DNA from 2 places in the Streptomyces gobitricini genome. Region 2 is predicted to be linked to the other one. Evidence: riboswitches for the same ligand, from Rfam matches in the RefSeq annotation. Region 2 holds a riboswitch; the other holds the start of a gene.
The links. Region 2 has a riboswitch for glycine ahead of gcvP (aminomethyl-transferring glycine dehydrogenase). Riboswitches for the same ligand answer to the same signal wherever they lie in the genome.
Positions count from the first base shown of each region.

Region 1: another riboswitch for glycine. It lies ahead of gcvT (glycine cleavage system aminomethyltransferase GcvT); the one in region 2 lies ahead of gcvP (aminomethyl-transferring glycine dehydrogenase).

Region 1 covers NZ_BAAASR010000024.1:50,639-58,067, forward strand. The annotation lists gene ABD347_RS21735 (ABC transporter substrate-binding protein) at 1-939, opposite strand, end outside; gene ABD347_RS21740 (ABC transporter permease) at 1,026-2,024, opposite strand; gene ABD347_RS21745 (enhanced serine sensitivity protein SseB C-terminal domain-containing protein) at 2,332-3,111, opposite strand; gene ABD347_RS21750 (enhanced serine sensitivity protein SseB) at 3,148-3,888, opposite strand; gene ABD347_RS21755 (AAA family ATPase) at 3,963-4,628, opposite strand; glycine riboswitch at 4,802-4,894, shown strand; gene gcvT (glycine cleavage system aminomethyltransferase GcvT) at 5,050-6,165, shown strand; gene gcvH (glycine cleavage system protein GcvH) at 6,236-6,613, shown strand; gene glyA (serine hydroxymethyltransferase) at 6,626-7,429, shown strand, end outside.
Region 2 covers NZ_BAAASR010000026.1:8,946-16,374, reverse strand. The annotation lists gene ABD347_RS22700 (glutamate-cysteine ligase family protein) at 1-445, opposite strand, end outside; gene ABD347_RS22695 (hypothetical protein) at 966-1,559, shown strand; gene ABD347_RS22690 (DUF5999 family protein) at 1,809-2,015, shown strand; gene gcvP (aminomethyl-transferring glycine dehydrogenase) at 2,137-5,022, opposite strand; glycine riboswitch at 5,206-5,305, opposite strand; gene ABD347_RS22680 (PRC-barrel domain-containing protein) at 5,420-5,785, shown strand; gene ABD347_RS22675 (DNA polymerase IV) at 5,713-7,296, opposite strand; gene ABD347_RS22670 (MerR family transcriptional regulator) at 7,353-7,429, opposite strand, start outside.

The sequences.
Region 1 (7,429 bases), on a different contig from region 2:
TTCCTTCGCCAGGATCTGCGCCTGGGTCTGGGTGTCGACGCCACGGCCGGCCAGGTCGGCGACGATGTCACCGGCGAGGAGGTCCTTGTCGATGGTGGCCTGGTTGACCTTGAGGTTCAGGACGATCTTGTCCGGGTACTGCTTGCGCAGCGGGTCGGTCTTGGCGTCCCAGTGCTCGTTGCGGACCAGGGTGACCTGCTTGCCGTCCTCGTACGTCGCGAACTTGTACGAGCCCGACGAGACGATGGACTTGGTGTAGTCCACGCCCTTGTCCTTGGCCTTCGGCACCGGTGCGGTCTGCGGGGCGCTGACCAGGTAGTCGAAGTCCGCGAACGGCTTGTTGAGCTTGAAGACGATGGTGTGGTCGTCCGGCGTCTGGATGGACGCCAGGCCCTTCTCGCTCTTGTCCTTGTACGGACCCTTGTACTTGGCCGGGTCGTCGAGGACCTGCTGGAAGTAGTTCGGGCCCAGCGAGAGCGTGTCACGGGCGAAGTTGGAGCGCTCGACGGCGTACTTGACGTCCTTGGCCGTGACCGGCGTGCCGTCGCTGTACTTGACGCCCTTGCGGATCTTGTACGTCCAGGTCTTGCCGCCGTCGCTGGGCACACCCATGCTCTCGGCGAGGTCCGGCACCAGCTCGTTGCCCTTCTCGCCGGGGGCCGGCTTGAAGGTGGTCAGCGGCCGCGCGTACAGGCGGCTGAAGTTGTAGATGAAGGCGTAGTACGTGTTGCCCGGGTCGAACGACTCGGGGGCGTCGGCCATCGCGTAGGTGACCGTACCGCCCTTCTTGTCCGAGGCGTTGACGACACCGGTCGTCGCGGCGTTCGCCTTGGCGTTGCCCTTGGTACCCGAGTCGCCGTCGTCCGCCTTGCTGCAGCCCGCGAGAAGCAGGCTGGCACTGCTGACGACCGCGATCGCGGCCACTGCTGACCTTCGCATTTTCGTCGAACTCCCCTTTGTAATCGGAAACTTGTCGGTCCGGTACCGGCCCGGTGGTGCGGCCGCCGTCGATGACGTGGCAGACGTCAGCGGCTGCGCGGGTCGAGAGCGTCCCGAAGGCCATCACCGAGCAGGTTGAAGGCCAGTACGGTGATGAAGATCGCGAGGCCGGGGACGAGCATGAACTGCGGATCCACCTCGAAGAAGGTGACCGCCTCCCTCAACATGCCGCCCCACGAGGCCTGCGGTGGCTGGATTCCGACGCCGAGGAAGCTGAGCGACGCCTCGAAGATGATGTTGGTCGGAATGAGCAGGGTCGCGTAGACGGTGATCGGTCCCACGAGGTTCGGCAGCAGCTCGCGGAAGAGGATGTACGGGCCCTTGGCCCCCATCCCGCGCGAGGCGTCGATGAACTCCCGTTCCCGCAGGGCCAGGGTCTGGCCGCGCACGATACGCGCCATGTAGGGCCAGTTGAAGAACCCGATGACGAAGATCAGCACGCTGATGTGCAGGGGCAGGCCCTCCAGACCGAAGGCACCGCCCTGCAGGGTCGCCGAGATGGCGATGGCGAACAGCAGGAGCGGGAAGGCGAGGAACGTGTCCATGAGCCGGCTGATGAACGTGTCCACGCGGCCGCCGTAGTACCCGGCGATCAGACCGAGCACCACACCGATCACGTTGGACAGGACCGTCGCGCCGAAGGCGACGACCAGCGAGACCCAGGAGCCCTCCAGGATGCGGGCCAGGATGTCGCGGCCGAACTTGGGGTCGACGCCCAGCGGGTGGTCCCAGCTCATCCCGCCGAACCCGCCCTTGGGAAGGGAGGTGTTGGGATCGACCAGGTCCTGCTGGAAGGCGTTCGGGTCGAGGCCCAGCAGCGACTGCAACGGCCGGGACAGCACGGCGATCAGGATGAGCAGGATGACGACCACTCCGCCGGTCACGGCCACCTTGTCCCGCTTGAAGCGGGCCCAGGCGATCTGACCGAGTGAACGGCCCTCGATCTGCTGGGGCTCGGCGCCGTCGAGTACGGCCTCAGGCGCCGCCTCGGCCTGTGATCCGGTGGTCTCCATGGGTGCGGTCATCGTCCCTCGTGCTCGCCCGTGCCGACGGTCGCCGACAGTGCTCGACGGACCGCCCGGATCTGCGGTGCGGTCCGTTCAGGGAGTGCGCGAATGCGCAGCACGCATGTACGACGCCCCCTGGTTGGGGGGAGTCTTCAATGGGTTCACGATCACCCGCCAGACCTGATGGGGAATGTTTGCGCAACCGTGATGCGGGTCGGCGGCTTCCGTTATCCGGACGGGGTGATCGTCCCAGCGGACCAACCCGGCCCGTAATCCACCGAAACGGGCACCTGCGCGCGGCGGGGCCGAGCGGCCCGGGGACGCGTCAGGCGCGGGACGGGTAGCCGTACCCCGTACCGGGCACGACGGGGGCGGTGAGGTGGGCCTCGCGGTCGTAGAAGGGGCGGGCGTTGGCCCGCAGCCACATCGTCACCGGGTCGTACTCGTCGGACATCGCGACCGTCGAGACGGGCAGACCGTCGGGGACGGCGTCGACGGACTGCCGCATCATCGCGCGTACCGCGTCGACGGACGCCTGGCCGGTGTCGTAGAGGTCCAGGCCGATCGCGAGGTACGGGGTGCCGAGGGCCGGCTGGACCCAGGCGCGGCGCAGCGAGCGGACGGCGGGGGTGCGGTGGGCGTTCTGCGTGAGCAGGGCGTAGAACTGCGGGATCTGGATGCCCGGCTCGGACAGCCTCAGCGGCCCGGCGGGCATCCGGTCGAGGCCGGTGGCGATGCGGCGCAGGTCGGGCCACGGGATGCCGACGCCGCCGCCCGGCGCGTGCGGGTTGAGCCAGATGCCCCAGCGGTCGGGGTAGAGGGCGCGGGCGATGTCACGGCCGGGGACGACCTCGTGGGCGCGGTTCCAGCCGGAGACGGCGAGCTCCTGGGTGGAGGTGACGCACGGGGCGTACCCGAGCCCGTCGACCTCCATGTTCCCGTACTGGGCGTCGGGTGAGCCGGCCCGGCCGTGCCAGAGCAGCATCCACAGCCGGCCGTCGGCGAGGGCGTGCAGGAGCTGCTCGTACGCGTCGTAGCGCCCGGGCGTCACCTGGCTCAGCATGTGCTCGACCTGCCCGGCCGCCGCGGTGCCTGACGCGCTCACCCTGGGTCCCGCCCCTCTTCCGTCCACCCGACCAGCTTATGCGTGCCCGCGCTGGTAGAAGGGCCGTACCTTCTCCAGCATCCAGTCGCCCACCGGGTCCTGCGCCACGTCGAGCAGGACCAGGTTCACCGGCCACGGCACCTGGGTCCGGCCCAGTGCCCGGCCGAGGGCGTCCATCGGTACGTTACGGTCGGCGCCCTCCCAGGAGGAGAGCTGCACGCCGACGAAGAGGGCCGGGCTGTCGCCCTCGACGCTGGCGAGGCAGCGGCGGGCGGTCAGGACCGTGCCGGTGGCGTCGAACTCGGCGGCGGCGGCCGACAGGAAGTCGACCGGGTCCTCCTGCCAGTCCGGCTCGAACAGGCGGACGCGGGCGCCGCTCGCGGGGCCGTCCAGCGGGGTGCGGCCGGTCCGGCACAGTTCGGCGACGGCGGGCGGCGGCAGGGGGGCGCCGACGGCACCGCCCGGGTTCACGGCGATGCCGAGCTGGGGCGGCAGGCCGCGCGCGAACTCGACCGCCGGGGCGACGGCGTACGCCATGTGGGCGCCGACGCACTCGGTGAACTGCGCCTCGGAGCTGAAGACCGGCACATAGGCCTGCCCGTCGATCTCGAGCGTCGGGAGGTCCAGGTTCGGGCGGTCGGGGGCGCCGCCGTTGGGCAGGGGCACCCAGACGTGACTGCGGCCCAGAACCTCGACGATCCGTCCTCCGGCCGCGGGCTCGCCGAGCGAGGCGGCGAGCACCTCTTCCAGCTCGTTGCCCGGCCATGCAGTGTCCACTGGTGCTTCTGGTCCTCTCCGCGCGTGCGTGCCGCTGCCCGCAGCACCCTAACGCGGGGCACCCGTGCGGCGGATCAGAGGAACGTGATCCGGGTCAGCGCGGACGCCGCGGGCCGGTCCATCAGCACCGCGGAGGCGCACCCGCGCGGCACGACGCCCCGTTCCGCGTCCCGGACCAGCCGGCCCACCGCCCTGCGGTGGCGCCCGAAGGCGTACCCGGACACGCCGCGGCCCCGCTCGCGCTGGCCCTCCTTGGCCGTGCCGGGCGTGACGTCCAGCAGGAGCAGGTGCAGGGCCCTGCCCCGCCGCGCGGCCTCCCGGGCGAGCCAGCGCCGCACCCAGGCCTGCGTACCGCAGTCGTGGACGACGACGCTCCGCCCGGAGCGCAGCGCCCGCCGCAGTCCCGCGTAGTGCGCGAGCCGGACGAGGGGGCGGTAGACCGCGTACGGCAGAAGGCCGGGCATCCTGCGCTCCCACCGCTCCCGGGCGTCCTGCGAGTCGATGCCGCGCTCCTGGGCCGTCCGGGCGATCAGAGTGGACTTGCCGCTGCCCGGCAGGCCCGACACCACCACCAGGTCGCCGGCCGCGAAGGTCAGCGTCCTGGGGACCCGGCCGTGCCGGTCCCGCAGGTCGCGTACGACCGGCAGCGCGGCGGCCGCCGCACGGCCCCGAGCGGGCAGGCCCGGCTGGGCGGGCACGCCCGCGGTCGTCGCGTACGCCTCGCCCCGCTGCAACGTCATCGCTACTCCCCCTGCTAGGGCCCTGTCGGGTCCCCGGGCCGGCTGACCCGACCCTTGCCCAAGAAGTGTAAAGAAGGGGTAATAAGCCACAAGCGATTTGCCGAGGAGAACCCTCGTGCAATGATGTGCGCGCCGACGCACACACGTGCGTACACAACCGCATACCGGCCGCTCGAATCCGCGCGGGAGAGTCCCGGGTCCCACCCGGGCGCCGAAGGAGCAAGTTCCTCCCTTGAATCTCTCAGGCCCCGTACCGCGTGGATGAGGCAGATCTGAAAAGCGGGCCGCCGTGGCGGCTCCACCCAAGGTGCAAGCCGAAGGCCGCCCCCGTGCGGTCACGGTGAACCTCTCAGGTTCCGATGACAGATGGGGAGGATCGTCTTCGAGCCATGCCCGTCCTTGGGACCTGGGAGCCACATCCATGAGCACTGCCCCCCGCCTGACCGCCCTCGATGCCGTGCATCGCGCGCTGGGCGCGACCATGACCGACTTCGCGGGCTGGGACATGCCGCTGCGGTACGGGAGCGAGCGCGACGAGCACAACGCCGTCCGTACGAAGGCCGGACTCTTCGACCTCTCCCACATGGGTGAGATCACCGTCACGGGACCGCGGGCCGCGGACCTCCTGGACTTCGCGCTCGTCGGCAACATCGGCAGCGTCGGTGTCGGCCGCGCCCGCTACACGATGATCTGCCGGGAGGACGGCGGCATCCTCGACGACCTGATCGTGTACCGGCTCGGTGAGACCGAGTACATGGTCGTCGCCAACGCCTCCAACGCGCAGATCGTGCTGGACGCGCTGACCGCCCGCGCCGCCGGCTTCGACGCCGTCGTACGGGACGACCGCGACGCGTACGCGCTGCTCGCGATCCAGGGCCCGGAGTCCCCGGGTGTCCTGAAGTCGCTGACCGACGCCGATCTGGACGGGCTGAAGTACTACGCGGGGCTGCCCGGCACCGTGGCGGGCGTCCCCGCGCTGATCGCCCGTACCGGCTACACGGGCGAGGACGGCTTCGAGCTGTTCGTGGAGCCGCGGTACGCGGAGAAGCTGTGGCAGGCGCTGACCGCGGCGGGGGCCGCCGTCGGTCTGATCCCGTGCGGGCTGTCGTGCCGCGACACGCTGCGCCTGGAGGCGGGCATGCCGCTGTACGGGCACGAGCTGACGACTTCCCTGACCCCGTTCGACGCGGGGCTCGGCCGGGTGGTCAAGTTCGAGAAGGAGGGCGACTTCGTGGGCCGCGAGGCCCTGTCGGCCGCCGCCGAGCGGGCCCAGATCGCCCCGCCGCGCAAGCTCGTGGGCCTGGTCGCCCAGGGCCGCCGCGTCCCGCGCGCCGGCATGTCCGTGGTCGCCGCGGGCAAGGTGATCGGCGAGGTCACCTCGGGCGCCCCGTCGCCGACGCTGGGCAAGCCGATCGCCATGGCGTACGTGGACGCGGCGCACGCCGAACCGGGCACCGAGGGCGTCGGGGTCGACATCCGCGGTACCCATGAGCCGTACGAGGTCGTGGCGCTGCCCTTCTACAAGCGCCAGAAGTGACCGTCCGCACCACTCCGCCGTTCACCACCCCGTTCACCAGCACTCCCCCGCGTACAGGAGAATCCCAGTCATGAGCAACCCCCAGCAGCTGCGCTTCAGCAAGGAGCACGAGTGGCTGTCGGCCGCCGAGGACGGCGTGTCGACGGTCGGCATCACGGAGCACGCGGCGAACGCCCTCGGCGACGTCGTGTACGTCCAGCTCCCGGAGGTCGGCGACACGGTGACCGCGGGCGAGACCTGTGGTGAGCTGGAGTCGACCAAGTCCGTCAGCGACCTGTACTCCCCGGTGACCGGCGAGGTCGTCGAGGCGAACCAGGATGTCGTCGACGACCCGTCGCTGGTGAACACCGCCCCGTTCGAGGGCGGCTGGCTGTTCAAGGTACGCGTCACGGAGGAGCCGAAGGACCTGCTCTCCGCCGACGAGTACACCGAGTTCTCCGGCAGCTAAGGACCCTCCCCGATGTCGCTTCTGAACACCCCTCTCCACGAGCTGGACCCGGACGTCGCCGCCGCCGTCGACGCCGAGCTCCACCGTCAGCAGTCCACCCTCGAGATGATCGCCTCGGAGAACTTCGCTCCGGTCGCGGTCATGGAGGCCCAGGGCTCCGTCCTGACCAACAAGTACGCCGAGGGCTACCCCGGCCGCCGCTACTACGGCGGCTGCGAGCACGTCGATGTCGTCGAGCAGATCGCCATCGACCGCATCAAGGCGCTCTTCGGCGCCGAGCACGCCAACGTCCAGCCGCACTCGGGCGCCCAGGCCAACGCGGCCGCGATGTTCGCGCTGCTGAAGCCGGGCGACACGATCATGGGTCTGAACCTCGCCCACGGCGGGCACCTGACCCACGGCATGAAGATCAACTTCTCCGGCAAGCTCTACAACGTCGTCGCGTACCACGTCGACGACGCGACCGGTCAGGTCGACATGGCCGAGGTCGAGCGCCTCGCCAAGGAGTCCAGGCCGAAGCTGATCGTCGCCGGCTGGTCGGCCTACCCGCGCCGGCTGGACTTCGCCGCCTTCCGCCGGATCGCGGACGAGGTCGGCGCGTACCTGATGGTCGACATGGCCCACTTCGCGGGCCTGGTCGCCGCCGGTCTGCACCCCAACCCGGTGCCCCACGCCCATGTGGTCACCACCACGACCCACAAGACGCTGGGCGGCCCGCGCGGTGGCGTGATCCTGTCCACGGCCGAGCTCGCCAAGAAGATCAACTCCGCGGTCTTCCCCGGCCAGCAGGGCGGCCCGCTGGAGCACGTGATCGCC
Region 2 (7,429 bases):
AGCGGTCGACGTCGGAGAGGTTCGTGGAGACCAGGTCCTCCTGCGAGAGGGTCGGAAGAATTCCGATCATCACAATGCCGGCGTCGACCTCCTGCGCCTTGCGGTGCGCGTACGCCAATCCGGTGCGCAGCTCCTCGGCGAGCTGGTCGAAGACCCGCCCGCCGAGCCGGTGCGGGGCAATGTTCACTTCCAGATTGAACATTCCGAGTTCCGTCTGGAAATCCCGGCTCGCGATGCGCTCCAGCACCTCGGCATTCATCATCCGGGGCATGCCGTCGGCGCCGGCCAGATTCAGCTCGATCTCCAGACCCACGAGATTCCGCGGCCGATCGAACCTCTTGTCGGCAAGGAGTCGCTCCAGTCCCGTCAGGCACTCCTGGAGTTTCCTGCGGTACCTCTGCCGATCGGACAGGTCGAAGCCGCCTGCCGCGATCTTCTCCCCCATCGAAGGGTCCCTCCTCGAGTGGGCGGCGCGCGGCATCGTCCGCCCGCGTCACGGACGATAATGCCCAGCCGGGCTGATCTGTAACGCCCGCGCGGACAAGGGCTTGGGCGGTAGGCTGGATACATTGTTTGTCCGGCACATACCGGAGGCATGAGGCAGCGCGCAGTTACCGGCGGCCGACACCGGCCGCGACCGCCCGGAGCGCCGCACCCCGCCGGTGGAAACGGTGGCGCCATTCGGCCTACCGCGCCCCGGGCAACACCGCAGGCAGCGGCTCGGCCATCACGGGAAATACACAGAAACGCCGCAAATCAAAGACCCGTTTCAGCCTTGACGGTAATATCGCCGACGGCTAGCGGAAACATTGTGTGAACACGTGTCGTATAAACTCCGGACGAGGCAGAGAGTCGAGCCCGGCCACGGCCCAACGGTCCCTCCGGCACCCTCTGACCCCGAAGCTGACACCGCCGTCCGCACCTCCCCCGCATCACCCTGTCTCTTGACTGAGAGGCGACCCACCATGCCGCTGCACGTCTCCCCTGCCCCCGCGCCTGCCCTGCGCAGTGTCCTCGCGGCACTCGGCTCCCCCGCCGTCCGCGAGGCCCACACCCCCGCTCTCCGGTCCGTCCAGGGACCATTGAGCCCGGAACTCCCGCTGCCCCTGCACGTCCTGGACGTCCGTGACCCGATCGCTCCGCCCGCCGGCTCACCGCGGACCCGGCTGGCCGGCTGGCGGTTCCTGATCCGCGGCGGCGACCGCCCGGTGGCCGCCGCGGACACCGTCCTCACCCCGGGCGGCTGGTCCTTCTCCCACTTCTTCGAAGGGCCGTACCTCGCTTCGACGGAGCGGGCCGTGCGCCAGGCGGAGTCCATGGCGACCCGCCACCAGCCGCGCCTGCTGTCCGTACCCGACCTGTACATGCTGACGCTCTGGCTGCACGGGGACACGGAGGCCGATCCGGCCACCGGCGCGCCGGCCCCGGCGGATCTCCTGATCCCGCTGGCTCCCGCACCCCCCGGGATCGCCTCGCACCTGCCGTACCGGGTCGCCGACCTCCTGCCGGTCCTGACACTGCGGCTGATCCCTCCGCCGCTGCTGGAGTCAACCGCGTGACGCCCGCCGGTCCGTTCGGACTAGCCCGGTAAGGCCATCCCGAACCACCCGAAGGGACAGTGCGGTTGAGCTGAACCATCCGCGCGGGTGACACGTCATTAAGCAGTAGGAAGCGCTGCCGCGAAATCCCTGCGGATTGACGCCGGTGGGGCAACACTGGGAACGGACCGACCGACAAACGGGGGGGCGGCGATGAACACCGCATCGAGCCGCAGGACACACACCACACCGCAGCGAAAGAACCAACCCATGTGCCAGCACCAGCCAGCCTGTCCGTCCGCCGACTCCGCCGACAGGGAGGCGGCCCGCTTGGTGGCTCACCACCCGGAACAGGGCTGGAGCCTGCTGTGCAACGGCGTCCTGCTCTTCGAGGACACCGGTGAACTGCTGCCGGACGGCCAGATCATCGCGCCGCACCGACCGCTGAGCGCCTCCAAGGTCGTGACGGCCGCCTGAGGCACCGCACAGCACCACCGGCACCGCGAGAACACCACCCGCACCGCACAGAACCACCCACCGCACGGCGAAGGGCCGGTACGGAGTCCATCACCTCCGCACCGGCCCTTCGCCGTCGCCGTCAGTTGTCGTACTCGTCCAGCGGCGGGCAGGAGCAGACCAGGTTGCGGTCGCCGAACGCTCCGTCGATGCGGCGCACCGGCGGCCAGTACTTGTCCGCCGCCGAGACACCGGCCGGGAAGACCGCCTCCTCACGGCTGTACGCGTGCGACCACTCGCCGCCCAGCGCGGCCGCCGTGTGGGGGGCGTTGCGCAGCGGGTTGTCGTCCGCGGGCCACTCGCCCGACGCGACCTTCTCGATCTCCGCGCGGATGGCGATCATCGTGTCGCAGAACCGGTCCAGCTCGGCCAGGTCCTCGCTCTCGGTCGGCTCGATCATCAGCGTGCCGGCCACCGGGAACGACATGGTCGGGGCATGGAAGCCGTAGTCGATCAGCCGCTTGGCGATGTCGTCGACGCTGACGCCGGTCGTCTTGGAGATGGGCCGCAGGTCCACGATGCACTCGTGGGCGACGAGCCCGGCCGGGCCGGTGTAGAGCACGGGGTAGTGCGGCTCCAGGCGCTTGGCGATGTAGTTGGCCGCGAGGACGGCGACCTGCGTCGCCCGCTTGAGGCCCTCGCCACCCATCAGCCGTACGTACGCCCAGGAGATCGGCAGGATGCCCGCCGAGCCCCACGGGGCGGCCGAGATCGGGCCGACGCCCGTGTCCGGTCCCGCGCTGGGCTGGAGCGGGTGGTTGGGCAGGTACGGGGCGAGGTGCTCCCGGACGCCGACCGGGCCGACACCGGGGCCGCCGCCGCCGTGCGGGATGCAGAACGTCTTGTGCAGGTTCAGGTGCGAGACGTCGCCACCGAACTGGCCGGGCTTCGCCAGCCCCACCAGGGCGTTGAGGTTGGCACCGTCCACGTACACCTGACCGCCGGCCTCGTGGACCTGGGCGCAGATGTCCGCGACGTGCTCCTCGAACACGCCGTGCGTGGACGGGTAGGTGATCATCAGCACGGACAGTTCGTCGCGGTACTGCTCGATCTTGGCGCGCAGGTCCTCGACGTCGATCTCACCGTCGTCGGCGGTCTTGACGACCACGACCTTCATCCCGGCCATGACGGCGCTGGCCGCGTTGGTGCCGTGCGCGGAGGAGGGGATCAGGCAGACCGTGCGCTGCGAGTCGCCGTTGGCACGGTGGTACGCGCGGACGGCGAGCAGACCGGCCAGCTCGCCCTGCGAACCGGCGTTCGGCTGGATGGAGACCTTGTCGTAGCCGGTCACCTCGGCGAGGCGCTCCTCCAGCTCACGGATGAGGGTCAGGTAGCCCTGCGCCTGGTCGACCGGCGCGAAGGGGTGCATGTGGCCGAACTCCGGCCAGGTCACCGGCTCCATCTCGGTGGTCGCGTTCAGCTTCATGGTGCAGGAGCCGAGCGGGATCATCCCGCGGTCCAGCGCGTAGTCACGGTCGGCCAGCCTGCGCAGGTAGCGCAGCATCGCCGTCTCGGAGCGGTGCGCGTGGAAGACGGGGTGCGTGAGGTACTCGTCGGAGCGCAGGCACGCCTCGGGCAGGACGTCGGCGGTGGCGGCGTCCAGCGCCTCGATGTCACCGCGCGCGCCGAAGGCGTCCCACACGGCGGCGATCTGGGCGCGGCCGGTCGTCTCGTCGCAGGCCACGGAGACGTGGTCGGCGTCGACGAGGCGCACGTTCACCCCGTTCTCGCGGGCGGCGGCGACGGCCTGGGCCGCCTTGCCGGGCACGCGTACGGTCACGGTGTCGAAGAACGTGCCGTGCACGACCTCCACGCCCCCGGCTCGCAGGCCCTCGGCGAGGACGACCGCGTAGCGGTGGACACGCCGGGCGATCTGCCGCAGTCCCTCGGGACCGTGGTAGACGGCGTACATGCCGGCCATGACGGCGAGCAGCACCTGTGCGGTGCAGATGTTGCTGGTGGCCTTCTCGCGGCGGATGTGCTGCTCACGGGTCTGCAGCGCCAGGCGGTACGCCTTGTTGCCGTCGGCGTCGACGGAGACGCCGACGAGCCGGCCCGGCAGGCTGCGGGCGAACGTGTCGCGCACGGCCATGTAACCGGCGTGCGGACCGCCGAAGCCCATCGGCACGCCGAAACGCTGGGTGGTGCCCACCGCGATGTCGGCACCCAGTTCGCCGGGCGACGTGAGCAGGGTCAGCGCCAGCAGGTCGGCGGCGACGGTGACGACCGCGCCGAGCTCGTGCGCCTGGTCGATGACGGCCTTGATGTCCCGCACGGCACCGGAGGCACCGGGGTACTGCAACAGCACGCCGAAGACACCGCGCTCGGCGACCTCCGCCGGGATGCCCTCGCTCAGGTCGGCGACGACGACCTCGACACCGGTCGGCTCCGCGCGGGTCTCGATGACGGCGATGGTCTGCGGCAGGGCGTCGGCGTCGACCAGGAAGACACCGTTCTTGACCTTGCCGACGCGACGGGCCAGCGACATCGCCTCGGCCGCGGCGGTGCCCTCGTCGAGCAGCGAGGCGCCGGACGTGGGCAGACCGGTCAGGTCGGCGACCATCGTCTGGAAGTTGAGCAGCGCCTCCAGGCGGCCCTGCGAGATCTCCGGCTGGTACGGCGTGTACGCGGTGTACCAGGCGGGGTTCTCCATGACGTTGCGCAGGACGACCGGCGGCGTGAAGGTGCCGTAGTAGCCGAGGCCGATCATGGGGGCGAGCACCTGGTTGCGGTCGGCGAGCGAGCGGAGCTCGGCCAGGACCTCGGCCTCGGTACGCGCGTCGGGCAGACCGAGGGCCTCGGCGCTCTTGATCACGTCCGGCACCGCGGCGGCCGTGAGCTCGTCGAGCGAACCGTAGCCGACCTGCGCCAGCATCTTGGCGCGGGCCTCCTCGTCGGGCCCGATGTGCCGCTGCTCGAACGGGATGCCCTGTTCGAGTACGGAGAGCGGAATGCGGTTGGCGGTCATTGCGGAGGCCTCCTGGTCGATACGACCTGCGAGGGGCACCACGGCGCGGGTGCCCGGACGGCCTCCCCCTCTGTCATCTCGACCTGAGAGCTTCACCGGCACCTCCCGGGAACGGGACGGACCGGCTTTCACCGTCGGTGAGAGCGGATGCCGTCCGACGCCCGCCCTGCTTTCCAGAGTGACCTCGTCCGTGCGGTACCGGGTGCCTGAGAGATTCCGGGGAGGATTTGCTCCTTCGGCGCCTCCGAAAGGATTCTCCGGAGGACTCTCCCGCACGGGGTCAGCGGCCGTCTGCCAGCCTACCAGCGCGGTCCGCGCCCGATCCCTCGAGTGGCCGACGTCACCGATGTGCACTTTGGTAGTACGTGAGGAGCGGTTGCGACCATCTGGAGGAACCGTGCAGACCGACATCGATCCGCGCAGCCTGATCGGCCGCAAGGCCTTCGACCGCGACGGCCACAAGATCGGAACAATCGACGAGGTCTACCTGGACGACGCGACGGGCGTGCCCGAGTGGGCGGCCGTACGGACGGGCCTGTTCAGCCGCGACGCCTTCGTCCCCCTCGAACCCAGCGACGTGGCCGAGGACGGCCTGCACGTCCCCTTCGAGCGCGCCCTGATCAAGGACGCGCCGGACTTCGGCGTCGGCCGTCACCTCTCGCCCGAGCAGGAGCTCCAGCTCTACCACCACTACGGCCTGGCGATTCCGCCGCCCCCGTCCACCGACCGGGACTTCGGCAGGCTCGCCGGCCAGGAGGACTGATCCGGCACCAGAGGCAGCGGATCGGACGGCTCCAGGTCCGGGTCGTCGGACCGGAACGTCCGCACCCTCCCGGGCTCCGACCAGGGCTCCTCGAAGCGCACGGTCACTCTCCCGAGCCCGCTGCCCTGGACCCACCCGGCCCCGTAGCCGGCATGCCGCACGTCCTGCCCGGCGACCCACCGCCGCTCCTCCCTGCCCGCCTCCGCCGCACCCGCCACCCCTCGGGCAGGGCCCGCCGCCCCCTCCGCGCCACCCGCCCAGAGCCGGCCGCCCTCGCGGTCACCGGGCGCGGCCGGCGCGACCACCTCCGCCGCCGGCACACCCGGCCCGCCGGCCCCCGAGCCGCCCTCCCCGCCCCGCCCCGCCGACACCGCGCCCCCGGCGACCCCGGCCGGCCGCTCCACCTCCGCCCCGTCCGCCCGCGCATCCGCACGCTCCGCCGCGGCCTGGGCGAACAGGTCCTCCTGCGTGTAGTCCGCGAGACCCGTGACACCGACGCCCAGCAACCGCACGCCACCGGTCGTGTCCACCCCCTCCAGCAGCCGCGCCGCCGCCTCCCGCACCACCACGGGGTCGTCGGTCGGTCCCCGCAGCGTCTCCGACCGGGTCAGCGTCGAGAAGTCGTACCTCCGCACCTTCAGCACCACCGTGCGCCCCGACCGCCCCGCGCCCCGCAACCGCTGCACGCACCGCTCGGCCAGCCCCTCCACCTCCATCCGCACCCGCACCCGGTCGTGCAGGTCCACGTCGAAGGTGTCCTCCACCGACACGGACTTGGCGTCCCGCTCCGCCACCACCGGCCGGTCGTCGTACCCCATCGCCATCCGGTACAGCGACTCCCCGTGCGCCTTTCCCAGCAGCCGTACGAGCTCGTCCTCACCCGCCCCGGCCAGGTCCGCCACCGTCGTCATCCCGGCCCGTCTCAGGTGCTCACCCGTGGCGGGCCCCACCCCCGGCAGGATCCGTACCGACTTGGGGCCCAGCAGCTCCCGCTCCGTCCCCGGCTCGATCAGCACCAGCCCGTCCGGCTTGGCCTCCTCGGACGCGATCTTCGCGATCATCTTGGAGCCGGCCAGTCCCACCGACCCGGTGAGCCCCGTGACCGCCCTGATGTCCCCGCGCAGCCGCTCGCCGGCCGCGCGCGCGGTGACCGCGTCCGTTGCCGAGCCCCCGGCCTCCAGATCCACGAAGGCCTCGTCGAGGCTGAGCGGCTCCACGAGGGGCGACAGCCGCCGCAACAGCTCCATGACCTGTTCGCTCACCGCCCGGTACAGCGAGAAGCGCGGCACCAGGTACGCGGCGTTCGGCGCCAGCCGCCGCGCCTGCGCCATCGGCATCGCCGAGTGCACCCCGAAACGCCTCGCCTCGTACGACGCGGTGGCGACGACCCCGCGCGGCCCCAGCCCTCCGACGACCACCGGCTTCCCGCGCAGACTGGGCTTCGCCGCCTGCTCGGCGGCCGCGTAGAAGGCATCCATGTCCAGATGCAGGATCGTCGGCGCGGCTCTCACACCATCGATGCTGCCCTACGCCACTGACAATCGCCCCGCACGCGGGGGCGGGGCCATCAGACGGCCCTGTCACGCCTCCGGCGCGCCAGCTCGTCCGACGGGTTCTGCCCCACGAGCGTCTCTCCGGTGTCGA